Regions from separate parts of the Achromobacter sp. T5-5 genome, predicted to be linked through region 1. Evidence: riboswitches for the same ligand, from Rfam matches in the RefSeq annotation. Region 1 holds a riboswitch; the other holds the start of a gene.
What was found. Region 1 has a riboswitch for thiamine pyrophosphate ahead of thiM (hydroxyethylthiazole kinase). Riboswitches for the same ligand answer to the same signal wherever they lie in the genome.
Positions count from the first base shown of each region.

Region 2: linked by a shared signal. The riboswitch ahead of ACZ50Q_RS18180 (sodium:solute symporter family protein) and the one ahead of thiM (hydroxyethylthiazole kinase) in region 1 are both predicted to bind thiamine pyrophosphate.

Region 1 is NZ_AP027919.1:2,656,017-2,663,292, forward strand. Features, by position in the region: gene ACZ50Q_RS12080 (5'-nucleotidase C-terminal domain-containing protein) at 1-1,667, opposite strand, end outside; gene thiM (hydroxyethylthiazole kinase) at 1,742-2,557, opposite strand; TPP riboswitch at 2,587-2,713, opposite strand; gene ACZ50Q_RS12090 (DUF2846 domain-containing protein) at 2,809-3,375, opposite strand; gene ACZ50Q_RS12095 (hypothetical protein) at 3,559-5,262, shown strand; gene ACZ50Q_RS12100 (PA2169 family four-helix-bundle protein) at 5,316-5,765, opposite strand; gene ACZ50Q_RS12105 (M28 family peptidase) at 5,858-7,144, opposite strand; gene ACZ50Q_RS12110 (Bug family tripartite tricarboxylate transporter substrate binding protein) at 7,192-7,276, opposite strand, start outside.
Region 2 is NZ_AP027919.1:3,998,099-4,005,374, reverse strand. Features, by position in the region: gene ACZ50Q_RS18190 (DesA family fatty acid desaturase) at 1-83, opposite strand, end outside; gene ACZ50Q_RS18185 (LLM class flavin-dependent oxidoreductase) at 245-1,531, opposite strand; TPP riboswitch at 1,733-1,839, shown strand; gene ACZ50Q_RS18180 (sodium:solute symporter family protein) at 1,939-3,390, shown strand; tRNA gene ACZ50Q_RS18175 (tRNA-Ala) at 3,477-3,552, opposite strand; gene xth (exodeoxyribonuclease III) at 3,623-4,405, opposite strand; gene ACZ50Q_RS18165 (DUF2778 domain-containing protein) at 4,637-5,110, shown strand; gene ACZ50Q_RS18160 (hypothetical protein) at 5,110-5,391, shown strand; gene ACZ50Q_RS18155 (hypothetical protein) at 5,460-5,681, opposite strand; gene ACZ50Q_RS18150 (3-oxoacyl-ACP reductase) at 5,785-6,567, opposite strand; gene ACZ50Q_RS18145 (FadR/GntR family transcriptional regulator) at 6,586-7,276, opposite strand, start outside.

The sequences.
Region 1 (7,276 bases):
AGGACGTCGAAATTGAACGTCGGGAAGCTGGTGTCGATCAGATCCTGCGGCGCGACCTGGGCGGGGTCGATCTGCTTGAACTGTTCGGCCGTCTTTTCCAGCCACTGGCGCACGATGTCGCCGCTGACCCGCACCACCTGCAGCGTGTTGGGGTACAGGTACAGGTCGGCCGCGTTGTTGATGGCGACGTTGCCCTGCTGCACATACGTGAAGTCGCCGGGGCCGTTGCGTCCGCCCTTGAAGGGCGCGGCGGCCGACAGGATCGGCAGTCCTGCATACGACGGGCTGTTCTTCGCGATGTAGTCCGTCAGGTAGTCGATCTGCGCCATGTTCACGATCTGCAGCGCCGACACGTCGCCGGCCAGCGCGTAGTACGTGGCCATGTCGAACTGGCTCTGGCCGATCGGCGTCTTGACGTAGTCGATCGTCGCGGCGTGTTCGGCCTGCACCAGTTGCTGCACGGCGCTGTCCGGCTCCACATACGTGGCGGGCGTGGCGCCGCTCTGCGCCGTCAGGCGCGTCGAGATGCGCTGCACCTGCGTGGCGTCCTTCCGTACCTTCCAGCCTTGGTCGTACGTGAGCTTGAGCGTGATCTGGCCAAGGTTGTTGCCCCACTGGCCGGCCTGCACGGTCGGCACGCCATTGATCAGGCCTTTTTCCAGCTCGACGCCCGGCTGGCCGGCGAATTGCGACTTGGCATTCGTGTCGGGAAACAGCAGATGCTGGTGGCCCGTGATCAGCGCGTCGATGCCGGCCACCTGGGTCAAGTAGGCTGCGCCGTTTTCCATGTCCGGGCTGTACGCCGTCGCGAGGTCGATGCCGCCATGCGCCAGCGCCACCACCAGGTCCGCGCCCGCGGCCTTCATTTCCGGCACGTAGCGCGCCGCCGTCTCCTTCCAGCCCGTGACTTCCACGTGGCCTTCAAGGTTGGCCTTGTCCCACTGCATGATGGGCGGGGGCGCAAAGCCGATCACGCCCACCTTGAGCGGCACGTCGATGGCCTTGCCGCTGGCGTCCGTCGCCTGGAAGGTCTTGTCCAGCAGCACCCACGGCTTGAAGATCGGCTGCTTGGACGCCGCCGACACCACATTGGCGGACACGAAGGGGAACGCCGGCGCCGCGCAGTCCTTCGCGCCCGTCGGGTTGGTCTGCGCCGTGCCCTTGCGGATGCCGTCCAGCCCGAAGTCCACATTGGTGATCTGCGACAGGAAGGGCAGGCCGTAGTTGAACTCGTGGTTGCCCATCGTGGCCGCGTCGTACGACAGCAGCTTCATCTGCTTGTAGATCGCGATCATGTCGGAACACTGCACCGGCGACACCAGCGCCTGGTAGTCCGACAGGGCGGTGCCCTGCACCGTGTCGCCGTTGTCGAACAGCAGCGTGTTCGGATGCTGCTTGCGCGCATTGGCGATCAGCGTGGCCGTGCGGTCCATGCCGTAGCTTTTGTCTTCGGCCAGCTTGTAATAGTCGTAGCCCAGCACGTTGGCGTGCAGGTCGGTGGTGCCCAGGATCGCAACGTCGAGCGTCGCGCCCTGCGGCACGCTCGCCTGCGGCGGTGTCTCGGGGGCGGCGTCGTCGTTATCGTCATCGCCGCCGCAGGCGGACAGGCCGACGACCAGCGCAACGCTGGCCGTCCCTGCAAAGATCTTGCGTAGGTGTGGCTTCACCGTCTTTCCTCCAGGTTGAAGGAAAGAATTTTGGGGACAGTGTGTGACCCATGCGTGACATGCGCGGGGTCAGATCAACGCAGCGGCGACTCGCGGGTCAGGCAATCGTCTTCCAGCGCCGCCAGCGCGTCCAGGAACCGCCATGCGAACGACCCCGGTCCTTCCGCGTGGACGGCGGCGCGCTGGCCCGCGATGGCGAAGCAGGAGAGGGCGGCCACGGCGGCAACGTAGGGATCGTCGCGCGACACGGCGACAAAAGCGCCGACGACCGCGCTCAATGCGCAGCCGGTCGCGGTCACGCGCGGCATCAGCGGCGAACCGCCCGCGATCCGCACCGCGCGCGCGCCGTCCGTGACGTAGTCGACCTCGCCCGTCACCGCCACCACGGTGTGGCGGCGCGCGGCGATGTCCCGGGCCGACTCCTCGGCCTGCGCCACGGCGTCGCGGGCGTCCACGCCCCGGCCGGCGCTGCGGCCGCCCGCCAGCGCAATGATCTCCGAGGCACTGCCGCGGATGATGGCGGGTTCAAGGTCGAGCAGCCGCGCGATGGCGTCGCGCCGGAACGCGGTGGCGTGATGGGCGACGGGATCGAGCACCCAGGGCGTGCCCGCTGCTTTCGCGGCTTGCGCGGTCAGCAGCATGCTTTGCAGCCAGGGCGATGACAGGGTGCCGATATTGATGACCAGCGCGCCGGCGATGCGCGCGAATTCCGGCGCTTCCTCTTCGGCATGCACCATGGCGGGCGACGCGCCGATGGCCAGCACGGCATTGGCCGCGTAGTTCATGGAGACGTAATTGGTCAGGCACTGCACGAGCGGCGCGTCGCGGCGCACGGCGGCGAGGAGGGTTTGGGACGGGAGGGCGAGGGCGTGAAGGTCGTTGGGTGTCATGCCGGGCGTTCCTTGCGCAGGGGACGCGCGCCGCGGGACACGCACCATCCCTACGCCAGTGTTGTCTGGATCAGGTTCGACGGGTCGCCGTGCATTGCCTGCATGCGCAGGCCAACGGATTCTCAGCTTCTTGGCGAAGCTCCCCGGGTGAATGGAGGGTATGTTCCCGGGGGGGAGCGGGAGGTGTCAAGCTCCCGCTTCAAACCAGGCACCCGGGCGCGCCGGTGTGCTGGGTCAAAAGGCCTTGATGATCAGCCGCACTGACCTTGGGTGGCCAGTTTGACCTCTGGCTTGGAAATCACGCGCTTTCCTTCTTCTTCCGGGACTTGTTCAAGGCCGGCCCCGCCGACGAATACGCCCATTTTGATGAACTGCCGCACGAAGTAGTTTTTGCCCGCCTCCATGGTCAGCATGAGATCGTTCGGGGAAAACTCCGATTCGGTCGACACCTTATGCGGTTTGTCGCCTTCGACCTGGGTGTAGAAGAAAACCCGGTCGGCGGTTTCGCCAATGCAGTTTCCATCGACATACACGTCTTTCTTCAGCGCTTTGCCGACGTAGCTGTCCCGATAAACGAATAGTCCGGACTTGCCTTCGTCAGGCGCCGCAAAGGTCTTGGCCTTCTGGTTGCTCTCTTCAGGCGCCAGCGGAACATTGGCGCATCCCGTTGCCGCAAGCAGGGCGCCGCAGGCAACGGCCATTTTCAGCACATTCTTCGGGGTTCGATACATGGTCGGGATATCAATGGATGACTGAGGTTGCGAGCCGCCCGTACTCGGATTTAAGCAGGCGTATCCAAAAATATCAGAGTGTGTCATAAATTGTATCGGACGTCCACGCCCTCGGCTCAGGGCGGTCCAGACCGGCGCGATGCGGCGCGCCCATACCCAATGTGAGGTATGGCCGTTCCTCGCCCTGACCCTAACATCCATGCAGATTCAGGTTGCCGACGCGCATTGCTTGTGGCCCGTTTTTCGCCGCAGCCTTCGGGGAGAGCATGGATGGTCAAGAAAGACGATATCGCCTGGTTCAAGTCGAACTTTTTCAGCAAGATGACCGCGGCGACAAAGGGCACGCCCTTGACTGTCGATTTCCTCACGGCGCTGGCCTGCCAGGAAAGCGGGGAAATCTGGCCCATTGCTCGGAGGCAGATCGCCTCGGTCGATGAGGTGATGGCGCTGTGCGTGGGCGACACGCTTGACGGCCGGGGAGCGTTTCCGAAGACGCGGGCGGAATTGCTGAGCAAGCCTGAAGGACAGCGCATGTTCGATATGGGCCGCGAGGCGCTGGTCAGCATGGCCAACGTCGTGGGGGGCACCTACAAGAAAGTCGCCGGCAACCCCGAGAAGTACTGTCATGCGTTCGGGGTGTATCAGGTGGACATCCAGCATTTCCTGAGAGAGCCCGACTACTTCCTGGAGCGCCAATGGGCAACCTTCGATGGGTCGCTCAGGCGGGCGATGGGCGTGCTGCAGTTCGCCTTGAAGAAGCGGGGCTTCGAGGGCCGGTCCAGTCTTTCGGACTTTGACCTGGCGACGGTGGGCATTGTCTACAACACCGGGGGCTACAAGGAATCCAAGGGCCTGGAACAGGGGTTCCAGCCCGAAGGCGGCAAGCACTACGGGCAGGCGCTCTTCGATCTCATCCGGCTAGCGCACACGGTGCCGGATCCGGGCGCGGACGCGCCCTTGCTGGAAACGCCCGCAGCGGGCCAGGCGTTGATCGCCGCCCCTTCCCCGGTTACGCGCGATGGCACGCCCATGAAGGTGGCCATCACCGACGGCATGCTCAGAGTCCGCAGCGAACCGCGCATCAGCGACCCGCCGCAGGCCAACGTCGTGGCCCATCTGCCCGATGGGCATCCCGTGCGGGCCCTGGCGGGGCCGACCAAAGGGTTTTTCCAGATCGAGACCAGCCTCAATGGCGCCCTGGTCCAGGGATTCTCCTCGGCGAAATTTCTGGTGGCCGGGCCGTCCAACCAGAAGATCGACGTCAGCAGGCCAGCCGACGCAACGGCGGCTTCGCGCGTCGTCGAGGTCAATATGCCCGAGAAGGCCGGGCTGGTGACCCGGCGCAAGGACCGGGCCACGGCACGCTCGCTGAACGAAAAGGGCGCGCCCGGGCGGTCCGGCACCTCGCCTGACGAATTGCGCGCGGAATTGGGCGCCATCGTCGACTACCTGGATGTCGAGAATCCCAACTTCCTGCGATATCAGCCCACCCGGACCGCGACCTTTTGCAATATCTATGCGCATGACTTCTGCCGCCTCGCAGGCGCCTACATACCCAGGGTGTGGTGGTCCGGTCAGGCGTTGATGCAGTTGGCCCAGGGCAAACCGGTGCAGCCCCTGCTGGGTAATACCCTTTTCGAGATGCGGGCGAACGACCTGTTCCGGTGGCTGCGCGAATTCGGGGCGGGGTTTGGATGGCGTCAGACGGGCACGCTGACAAAGCTTCAGACCGAAGCCAACCAGGGGGCCATCGGCGTCATCGTGGCGCGGCGCAGGGAAGACGGAAAGTCCGGCCACATCGTCATCGTGGTGCCGGAAACGGCGGACGTCACCGCCAAACGGGATGCCACCGGCGAGGTGGTCGCGCCTGTGCAGAGCCAGGCGGGGGCCACGAACTTCAAACGGGGCCGGGGGCGGGCGAACTGGTGGAAAGGCGAGGAATTCGCCGAAAGCGCATTTTGGCTACACGCGTGATGGGCGTGTGACGGCCCCCGGCGCCAGTCGGTCGCCGGGGGCCGCCAGACACATCAAGTCGCGGCGCGGTAGCGGTCGCGCAGGTCGCGGATCTGATCGTGGTTGCGCAGCACCCCCTGGTACTGGCGTTCGACCACCGCGCGGATGTTCTCCGGCAGCATTTCCTTCAGCGCCTTGCTGTAGGCGGCTTTTGCCACGTCCTCGCCGCGCTCGCACTCTTCGAGCAGCACAAGGTCCGTGCGGCTTGCGACGGCGGCCTTCAGGTTGGTCCAGCCCCGGTGCATGGCGCCGGACACCGTGCCGCTGTCTTCCGGCTTCTCGCCCAACTGGGCCACCAGGGCCTGCAGCTCGGCAGCGCCCGCCGCGCAATCGCGCGAGCGGTTCCCGAAGAGTTCCCGAAGTTCAGGGGTCTTCGTGTCTTCGGCCGCAGCCGCGAAGCCCTTCTCGCCATCCTTCGAGATTTCGATGAGATCGTTCAACACCTTGGTCACATGGTCGACCATATCGGTCTCCTTGGTTTGGATACCAGGCGGCGGCTACCGCCTGTCAGGAAGGAGACTCAGCAAGCCGCGTGCCTGGGCTGGCCGCCGGCGGGTCAGACGCGCGGGCAGGTCGATCCGGCCTTCAACGCGTTCAGGTCGCCGTCGCTCATGCCCAGGGCCAGCGACGCCATGGCGCAGGTCACCGCCAATGCGTTGCGCAATTCGTCTTCGTGGATGATGCCGGCTACGTCGCCGCGCGACAGGATGTGGCGCACGCGTGACTCGGGCTTTTCGAAACCGGCCACCAGACGCAGCGCGGGAATGCCGTGTTTCGCAAAATTGGCGTGGTCTGAATTGGGCATGAAGGGCAACCAGTGCGACACCGCTACGCCGGCCTGCTCGGCGGCGCCGTCCACCACGCCCGCCAGCGCCGGATAAGCGCTGATCAGCGCGCACAGGGTGTCGTCGCCCGCGACAGTGTCCAGGTTGATGTTGAGCTTCAAGGTGTCGCGTTCCGCAGCCGGCATATCGGCCAGATAGCGGGCCGAACCCGCCAGCGCCCATTCTTCGGCGGTGAAGAAGCAGATGCGCAGGCCTGGCGTGCCGGGGCCCAGCCTGGGCTCCAGGATGCGCGCCGCGGCCAGCGCAACGGCGACGCCGGTGGCATTGTCCAGCGCGCTGCAGCCCAGGTCGTGGCCGTCCATGTGCGCGCTGATGACGATCCGGCTGTCGCGTCCGCCGGGCAGGTCCAGGATGCCGGCGCAGGCCATCGAATCGCGCAGTTCCTCGCCCTGGATGTGCAGGCGCACGCGTGCGCCGGGCTGGGCAGCCAATGCCAGGGCCGCTTCGTGATCGATGTAGGCCGCCGGAATGCCCGCGCCGTCGCGCGGCCGGCCCGAAGACCCGGACAAGGGACCGGCCCCGGGCAGCGGGTTGGCGATCAGGAAAGCGACCGCGCCTTGCGCCACCGCCATGTCGTACTTGCGGCGACGATGCACATGGCCTTGGGAAAACGGATACTCGTGCCGCACGAGCACGATCTTGCCGCGCACGGCATCGCCGGCGCGCTCGAAGTCTTCCGGACGGCCTGCCCCCAGGTCCAGGACCGTGCCTTCCAGTCCTTCCGGCGCGGTGGAGGCCGAACGCAACAGGGGCACGCATTCCAGGTTCGCCGGCTTGCCGCCCTGCAGGGTCAGGCTGCTGGCAAGACAGCGCCAGCCATCGTAGGGCACGCTGACCCGCTGGACATCGGGTCCAATCTCCCGCAGGCGCGTCAGCGCCCATTCCATGGCCGCCTCGTCCTGCCCGGTGCCGGACAGGCGTCCGCCAAAACCGCAAATGGTCTGAAAATCGTTCATCAGGGCCGAGTCGCCGGCCGCCGCCTGTTGCCAGGATGTCATGGGTGTCTCCGGCGCCGCGCATCGCTGGGCGGCGCATACAACGGTGGTTATTCGAACGTGATGTTGGCGCGCTGCACGACGTCGGCCCAGCGCTGGAAATCCTGCGCCAACAACGCCTTCAGGGCAGCGGCG
Region 2 (7,276 bases), 1.3 Mb from region 1:
GTAGCCGCGAGCGTGAAGAGGACGATCTGCCAGATGCTGAAATGAAACAGGCCGTGCGCAAGAAATTCCAGGAAGGATTGCATTCAAAAAACCAGGGATACGACTGTGGGGTAGCGGACGCAACGCCTGAGCCGAACCCCGCGTCGCCGCCCGGACGATTCTAGCGACCGCGCGGCGATACAAATATGGGGCCTGGTGGGTCGATCTATTGCTGGAACGGCAACAATGAAGGCCGGGCCACGGCTCAGCGTTGCGGCCTTTCCAGCCCCAAGTGGCCGCGCAGCGTGCGATGTTCATATTCGGTGCGGAACAGCCCGCGCCGTTGCAGCACGGGCACCACCTGCTCCACGAAGTCGTCGATCCCGCCCGGCAATGACGGCGGCATCAGGTTGAAGCCGTCGGCGCCTTCGTTCCTGAACCATTGCTCCATCCGGTCCGCAATCTGCTCGGGCGTGCCCACCATCGTGCAGTGGCCTCCGCCGGCCGCCAGCCGGCCCAGCAACTGGCGCACGGTGGGCTGTTCGGTTTCGATGATGCGCAGGATGGTGGCGTAGCGGCCCTTGGGGCCGGTGAATTCGGCCAAGGGGGGCAGGGGCGGCACGGGCGCATCCAGTTCCCAGCCGTTGCAGTCCTGCAGCACGAACATGCCCAACTGGCGCAGCGAGGCGTCGCTGGGCAGCAGTTCGTCCAGTTCGCGCTGCTTGGCGCGGGCCTCGGCTTCGGTCGAGCCCACGTAGGTCACCAGTCCCGGCATGATGGGCACGAAGGCATCGCGGCCCGCGGCGCGCACGCGCTGCTTGATGTCGCGGTAATAAGACTGCGCCGCGGCCAGGTCGTAGGCCACCGCGTAGATGGCTTCGGCGCGCCGCGCTGCCAGATCGCGGCCCTGGTCCGAGGCGCCGGCCTGGAACAGCACCGGGTGGCCCTGAGGCGGGCGCGGCACGGTCAGGGGGCCGTCGACCAGGAAATGCGCGCCATGGTGATGGATCTTGTGCAGGCGGTCGGGCACGCCATAGAAGCCCGCGCGATCAATGGCCAGCGCGTCGTCTTCCCAGGAATCGAACAGGCGCAGCGCGACGTCGACGAATTCCTCGGCGCGGGCGTAGCGCCAGTCGTGGCCCGGCATGGATTCGTAGCCGTGATTGCGCGCCTCGGCGTCGAACATCGACGTCACCACGTTCCAGCCCATGCGGCCGCCCGAGATGTGGTCCAGCGAGGCGACCATGCGCGCCGCGTGAAAGGGCGTGAAGAAGGTGCTGGAGACCGTGCTGATCAGGCCAATGTGCGTGGTGGCGCGTGCGATGGCCGCCATGGTGGTCAGCGGTTCCAGATACCAGCGCGGTCCATCGCCGATGTTGTCCATCGACTGCCCGTCGGCAAAGAAAATGGCGTCGAGCTTGCCGCGCTCGGCCGTGCGGGCCAGTTCCTCGTAGTAGCGGATGTCGCCCAGGCGCTCGGCCGCCGAGTCGGGGTGGCGCCAGGCCGCGCGGTGATGGCCGCAGCCGAAAATGAACAGGTTCAGGTGCATCATGGCGATCGGCTCGTCGGTTGCGTCGTCGGGGCGGCAGCGATGGCGGGGGCGTGGCGCCTGGGCGCCTGGGCGTTTTCCTGCCCGCCCTCGGGCGCCGCAAGCGGGCGAACTTAGCATAAAACCGCCAGGTGGGCGTGCGCCAGCGGCCACGCGCCCCGGGCGGGCCGCGTTGACATCGTCGCGCCGCTCTCCTAACCTTGCGGCAATTCCTGGGGGAGCTCTGTACGGGCTGAGATTCCGCGCCAACGCGGTAACCCTTTGAACCTGATCCGGGTAATGCCGGCGAAGGGAAGGACTCCGCAAGTCTCGCGCGCCCTCCCTGATTCCATTCATCATTCGGCCCTCCGCACGGCGGGCCGCCGCGTTGCGCGTCCGGCTCCAGGCCGTCCGCGGGAGGACCGACTTTCATGCTGACCCAAACCACCGCCCTGATGTGGCTGCTGCTGTTTTCCGGCGGCTTTGCCATCGCCAGCGTGCTCTATACGCGCCGCAAGCGCGGGACGCTGGAGGACTACATCGTGGCGCGCAATAGCCAGGGGTCCTTCGGCACGATCCTGACCCTGATGGCCTCCACATTGGGCGCCTGGATTCTCTTTTCGCCCGCCCAGGCGGCCACGTGGGGCGGGCTGGCGGCGGTCATCGGCTACGCGCTGGGATCGATGTCGCCGCGCCTGGTCATGATCCCGCTGGGACGGCGCATGCGCGAACTGATTCCGCACGGTCACACGCTGACCGAATTCCTGATGGCGCGCTACGGCCGGCCGATGTACGGGCTGGCGCTCTTCATCATGCTCTTTTACCTGTTCATCGCGCTGTCGGCCGAGATCACGGCCATCGCCAAGCTGGTTGCCATGCTGGCCCCCGTGCCGCTGTGGGCAACGGCCGCGATCGTGATGGGCACGACCTTGCTCTACACCACCTATGGCGGGCTGCGGTCGTCCATCTTCACCGATCAGGTGCAAATGATGATCATCGTGCCGTTGCTGGTGATCCTGTGCTTCTTCGGCTGGCAGGTGGCGGGGGGCGCCACGCCCACCATCGAGGCGCTGCAGGCCAAGGCCCCGCAATTGCTGGACCTGACCGATCCGGTCGGCGTGAAGGCGGGGCTGACGTTCTTCGTCGCCATCCTCCTGACCGGCATCTTCCACCAGGGCAACTGGCAGCGCATCTACGCCGCGCGCGATGCGCGCACCATGCGTAACGGCTTCCTGCTGGGCGGCGCGCTGGTGGCGCCGTTCATTTTCCTGATGGGCCTCTTTGGCCTGGCGTTCGTCGCGCTCGCGCCCGCGGGCGACAGTTCGATCGCGCTGTTCAGCGTCATCATGCCGAACGCCCCGGTCTGGTTCGTCATCGCCCTGATTCCCCTGGGGCTGGCCCTGGTCATGAGCACCGCCGATACCGCGATCAGCGCCGTGACGAGCATCATCGCGGTCGACCTGCGCCGCCTGATGCCCCATGCCCAGGGCGCGACCATGAAGCGCCTGGCGCGCTGGCTGGTGCTGCTGATGGCGATTCCCGTCATGATCGTGGCCTCGCAGGGCTACAGCGTGCTGTACCTGTTCCTGCTGGCCGACCTGCTGTGCTCGGCCGCCGCCTTCCCCGTCTTCTACGGCCTGTTCAGCCGCAAGCACGACGGCTTCACCGCCACGGCCGCCACGATCGCGGGCCTGATCGCCGGGCTGTTCTTCTTTCCCGCGCCGGGGGACAAGCCGGTATTCCTCTTGGAATCGTTCCTGCTGGCGGCATTTGTGCCGGTGGTGGTGACGGTATTGATCCGTCTGGTGCTGCGCGGGCGCAAGGAATTCGATTTCGCGACGCTGAGCGCGGCGGTGCGCAGGCTGGATCAGGACAGGGTCTAAAGGTCTGAGAAGTACGCGGCCCCGATGGGCCGCATAAAACAAAAAAGCCCTGGACCACAAGGTCCAAGGCTTTTCCGTCTGGAATTTGGTGGAGCGGAGGAGGATCGAACTCCCGACCTTCGCATTGCGAACGCGACGCTCTCCCAGCTGAGCTACCGCCCCAAATCAAGCAAGACCAGAAATATACAGGAATTCAGTAGGCCTGCGCAACACGTTCCGGCGCACCGCCGCGTCAGGCGAACTCGAGCGTCGCAATGACCGGCGCGTGGTCGGACGGCTGCTCGTTGCGGCGGGGTTCCTTGTCGATGACGCAGGCGACGCAGCGCTTGACCAGCGGGGCGGACAGCAGCACGTGGTCGATGCGCAGGCCGGCGTTGCGGCGGAAGGCGAATTGGCGGTAATCCCACCAGCTGAACGACTTTTCCGGCTGCTCGAACAGGCGGAACGAGTCGGTCAGACCCAGGTCCAGCAGGGAGCGCAGCGCCTGGCGCTCCGGCTCGGACACCAGGACCTGGCCTTCCCACTTCTCGGGGTTGTGCACGTCCTCGTCGGCCGGCGCGACGTTGTAGTCGCCCAGCACGGCAAGGCGCGGGAACTGCTTGATCTCGTCGGCCAGCCAGTTGCGCATGGCCTCGAACCATTCCAGCTTGTAGGTGTACTTGTCCGACCCGACCGACTGGCCATTGGGGCAATAGGCGCACACGACGCGCACGTCGCCCTCGGGGCTGGGGAAGGTCAGGGCCAGCACGCGCTGCTGGGCGTCTTCATAGCCGGGGATGTTGCGCACCATGGTCGTGCCGGGCACGCGCGAAATGATCGCGACGCCGTTGTAGGTCTTCTGGCCGGCCCAGACCGCGTGGTAGCCGGCTTCCTTGAACGCCGCTTCGGGGAACTTGTCGTCGGTGAGCTTGAGTTCCTGGATGCACAGCACGTCGACGGGGTTGGCGGCGAGCCAGTCAAGGACCTGTTGCAGGCGCACGTTCAGGGAGTTGACGTTCCAGGTGGCGAGTTTCATGTTGTTGGTAGACCGGTGATTATTGCGATTGTCGGCGCTGCCGTTCAAGGACCGGTCTAGCTGCACATCTGGCTACGATCCGGGGTACAGGCAGCCGGTGCGAAGGACAAGGCCAGATGATACCTGCTTACGATTGGAGCCCATGAAAGGCAAATCTATCGGACCACGCCTATTCACCTATTTGGACGAATAGCGCACCCTGGCACCGTCGATCACATTTTGGAGCCGCCGATGTTCGAATGGGATTTCCTGCTCAACAGCCAACCCATGAGCAAGCTAAAAGGCCGTGGGCTGTCCGTGAATGCCTTCTCAGGAAAGGAGGGCCACTTCAACCAGTGTGAGTCCGCCTGCCTACGCAATGTGGGGCCAATTCCAGCCGGCAAGTATTACATTGTGGATCGGCCGACCAGTGGCCTGCGAAGTGCGATCAATACGTGGATAGGCGGCCGATGGGATTGGTTTGCTCTCTATGCTCAAGACAGTAAAGTGGACGATTGGGTTTTCTGCCATGAAGTTGAGCGCGGAAATTTCCGGCTACATCCCAAAGGCCGGAGGGGAATCAGCGAAGGGTGCATAACCATCGATAGCGCCTCGGACTTTGCGGCTGTGCGCAGGACGCTTTTGGGGAGCGAAGGTACCGCTATTCCCGGATCCGTACTCAAGGCTTACGGCATCGTGAACGTGCGATGCGCAAGGGGTCTTTGATGCGCAGGCTTTTGCGTTACTTTCTTCTGGCTCTTTGGCTTATCGTGTCGACGATCGGGTTGACGCTACTTTGGATTCGTGACCCGAGTTTGTGGGCCCCCATTCCGCAGTGGGTCTGGGAGCAAGTGAACCGGCACGTAGAGATTCGCTGCTGCGAAGAGGCCGCCGACGTCGAATACCTTGTGGTTTTTACCGCTGCAGCGATGACCGTGGTTCTGGCGACCGCGCTGATCTGGATTGCCGTGCGCGGTTTGCGTCGGTGCAAGACGCCTGTCCCGTAGTTCGGTTTCGCAGGCTCCAGCGTCGCACGAGCACAGCCCAGATAAAAATCGGGGCTGTCCGGTTGTTGCTACTCGCTGATGTGATTGAATCGTACCGACCCCGGCTCGATTCCGCCGCGCCGCAGCCTGCCGTCCACATCCTCGTGGTCTGCGGCCGAGCTATCCGTCTCGGGCAAGTCCAGCCAGTTTGCAAGATCCTGCTTGGCTTGATGCAGTTCGGAAATTCCGCCATTCACGAGGGCCACGCCCTCGCCGCCGTCGAGCTTTCGGTAGGTGATCTGCGTCTTCATCGTGTCTCCTGAGTTTTGGTGGATCTGCCGTTCCACCGTAACACACGATGCATCGGTCGGCCTCAGCCGGGCGGCGAGCCGAATGGCGCTGTCACCTCCGCCATCACCCCTTCACCAGCCCCCCATCGACAATCAGATTCTGTCCCGTCACCGCCCGCGACCACGGGCTGGCGAAGAACAGCACCGCGTCGGCGAACTGTTCGGGCGTGGTGACTTCGCGCAGCGGGGTGCCGGCGGCGATCATGTCGAAGACGGCGTCGGGCGTGGCGGCCGAGGCGTCGGTGGTGCGCAGCAGGCCGCCGGACACCATGTTGACGGTGATGCCGTCCGCGCCCAGCTCGTGCGACAGGGTGCGGGTGAAAGCGAGCAGGGCGGCCTTGGCGGCGGTGTAGTCGTGGTAGGGCACGACCGGGTTCTGGACCAGGTTGGTGCCGACGTTGATGATGCGTCCGCCGCCGGCGGCGCGCATGCCGGGCAGGGCGGCCTGCGTGGTGTTCAGGGCGGCGCGCACGCTGCCTTCGAGCTGGGCGTTCATCTGCGCCCAGTCCAGCGTGTCGGCGTGGGGGCGGGCGTCGCCGTTGAACTGGAAGGCGGGCAGGGCGTTGTTGACGATGGTGTGGACCGGCTGGCCGAAATGCTCGCTGGCGCGCGCGACCATCGCGGCCACGGCGGCCGGGTCGCGCACGTCGGCCTGCACGGCCAGGGCGCGGTCCGGGGCGGACGCCGCGAGCGCCTGCGCGCGATCGGCGCTGTTCAGATAGTTGATGACGACCCGGGCGCCTTCACGCAGGAAGGCTTGGGCGATGGCGGCGCCCAGGCCGCGGCTGGCGCCGGTGACGATGACCAGTTGCTGGTCCAGGTTCAGTTGCGGGCGTTGCGATGACATGGGTAAACGGTTTCCTGCTTAGTGTTCGGAGCCGCTGTTGAGCATGCGGCTGCGGGCTTTTTCGATGTGGGCGCGCATGACGTTGCGCGCGCCGTCGGCGTCCTGGTCGCGGATCAGGGTGTAGATGTGGCGGTGTTCGTCGATGGCGGCGCGCGTGCGCTTCCAGGGTTCACTGTGCACCAGATGGCGCATGACGTTCACGGCGTGGCTGACGTCGTACTCCAGTGACTTGAGCACCTGCACGAAGCGCTGGTTGCCGGTGGCGGACGCAATCGCGCGGTGAAAGCCGTAGTCGTGATGGTGGGCGATGGCGCCGGACGCGTCGGCTTCTTCGTAGCCGGTCAGCATGCGGTCCATTTCCTGCAGATCCTCGGGGGTGCGGCGCAGCGCGGCGAGGTGGGCGCATTCGGGTTCGATCACCATGCGTAGTTCCAGGCCTTCGAGGATGTGGCCGACCCGGCGCGCGGGGTCGACCGCCGGCATGCCGCCCATCAGGTCCGGCTTGGACTTCACGTAGGTGCCCGATCCCCGGATGGAATCCACGAGCTGGTCTTCGCGCAGCCGGTCCAGCGCCTGCCGCACGACGGGGCGCGACACTTCGAATAGCGCAGCCAGTTCCAGCTCCGTGGGCAGCTTGTTGCCGGGCGCGATCTTGCCGGTGGCGATCGCGTAGAAGAGGCTTTCGTAGACGCGCTCGGCAAAGCGCTCG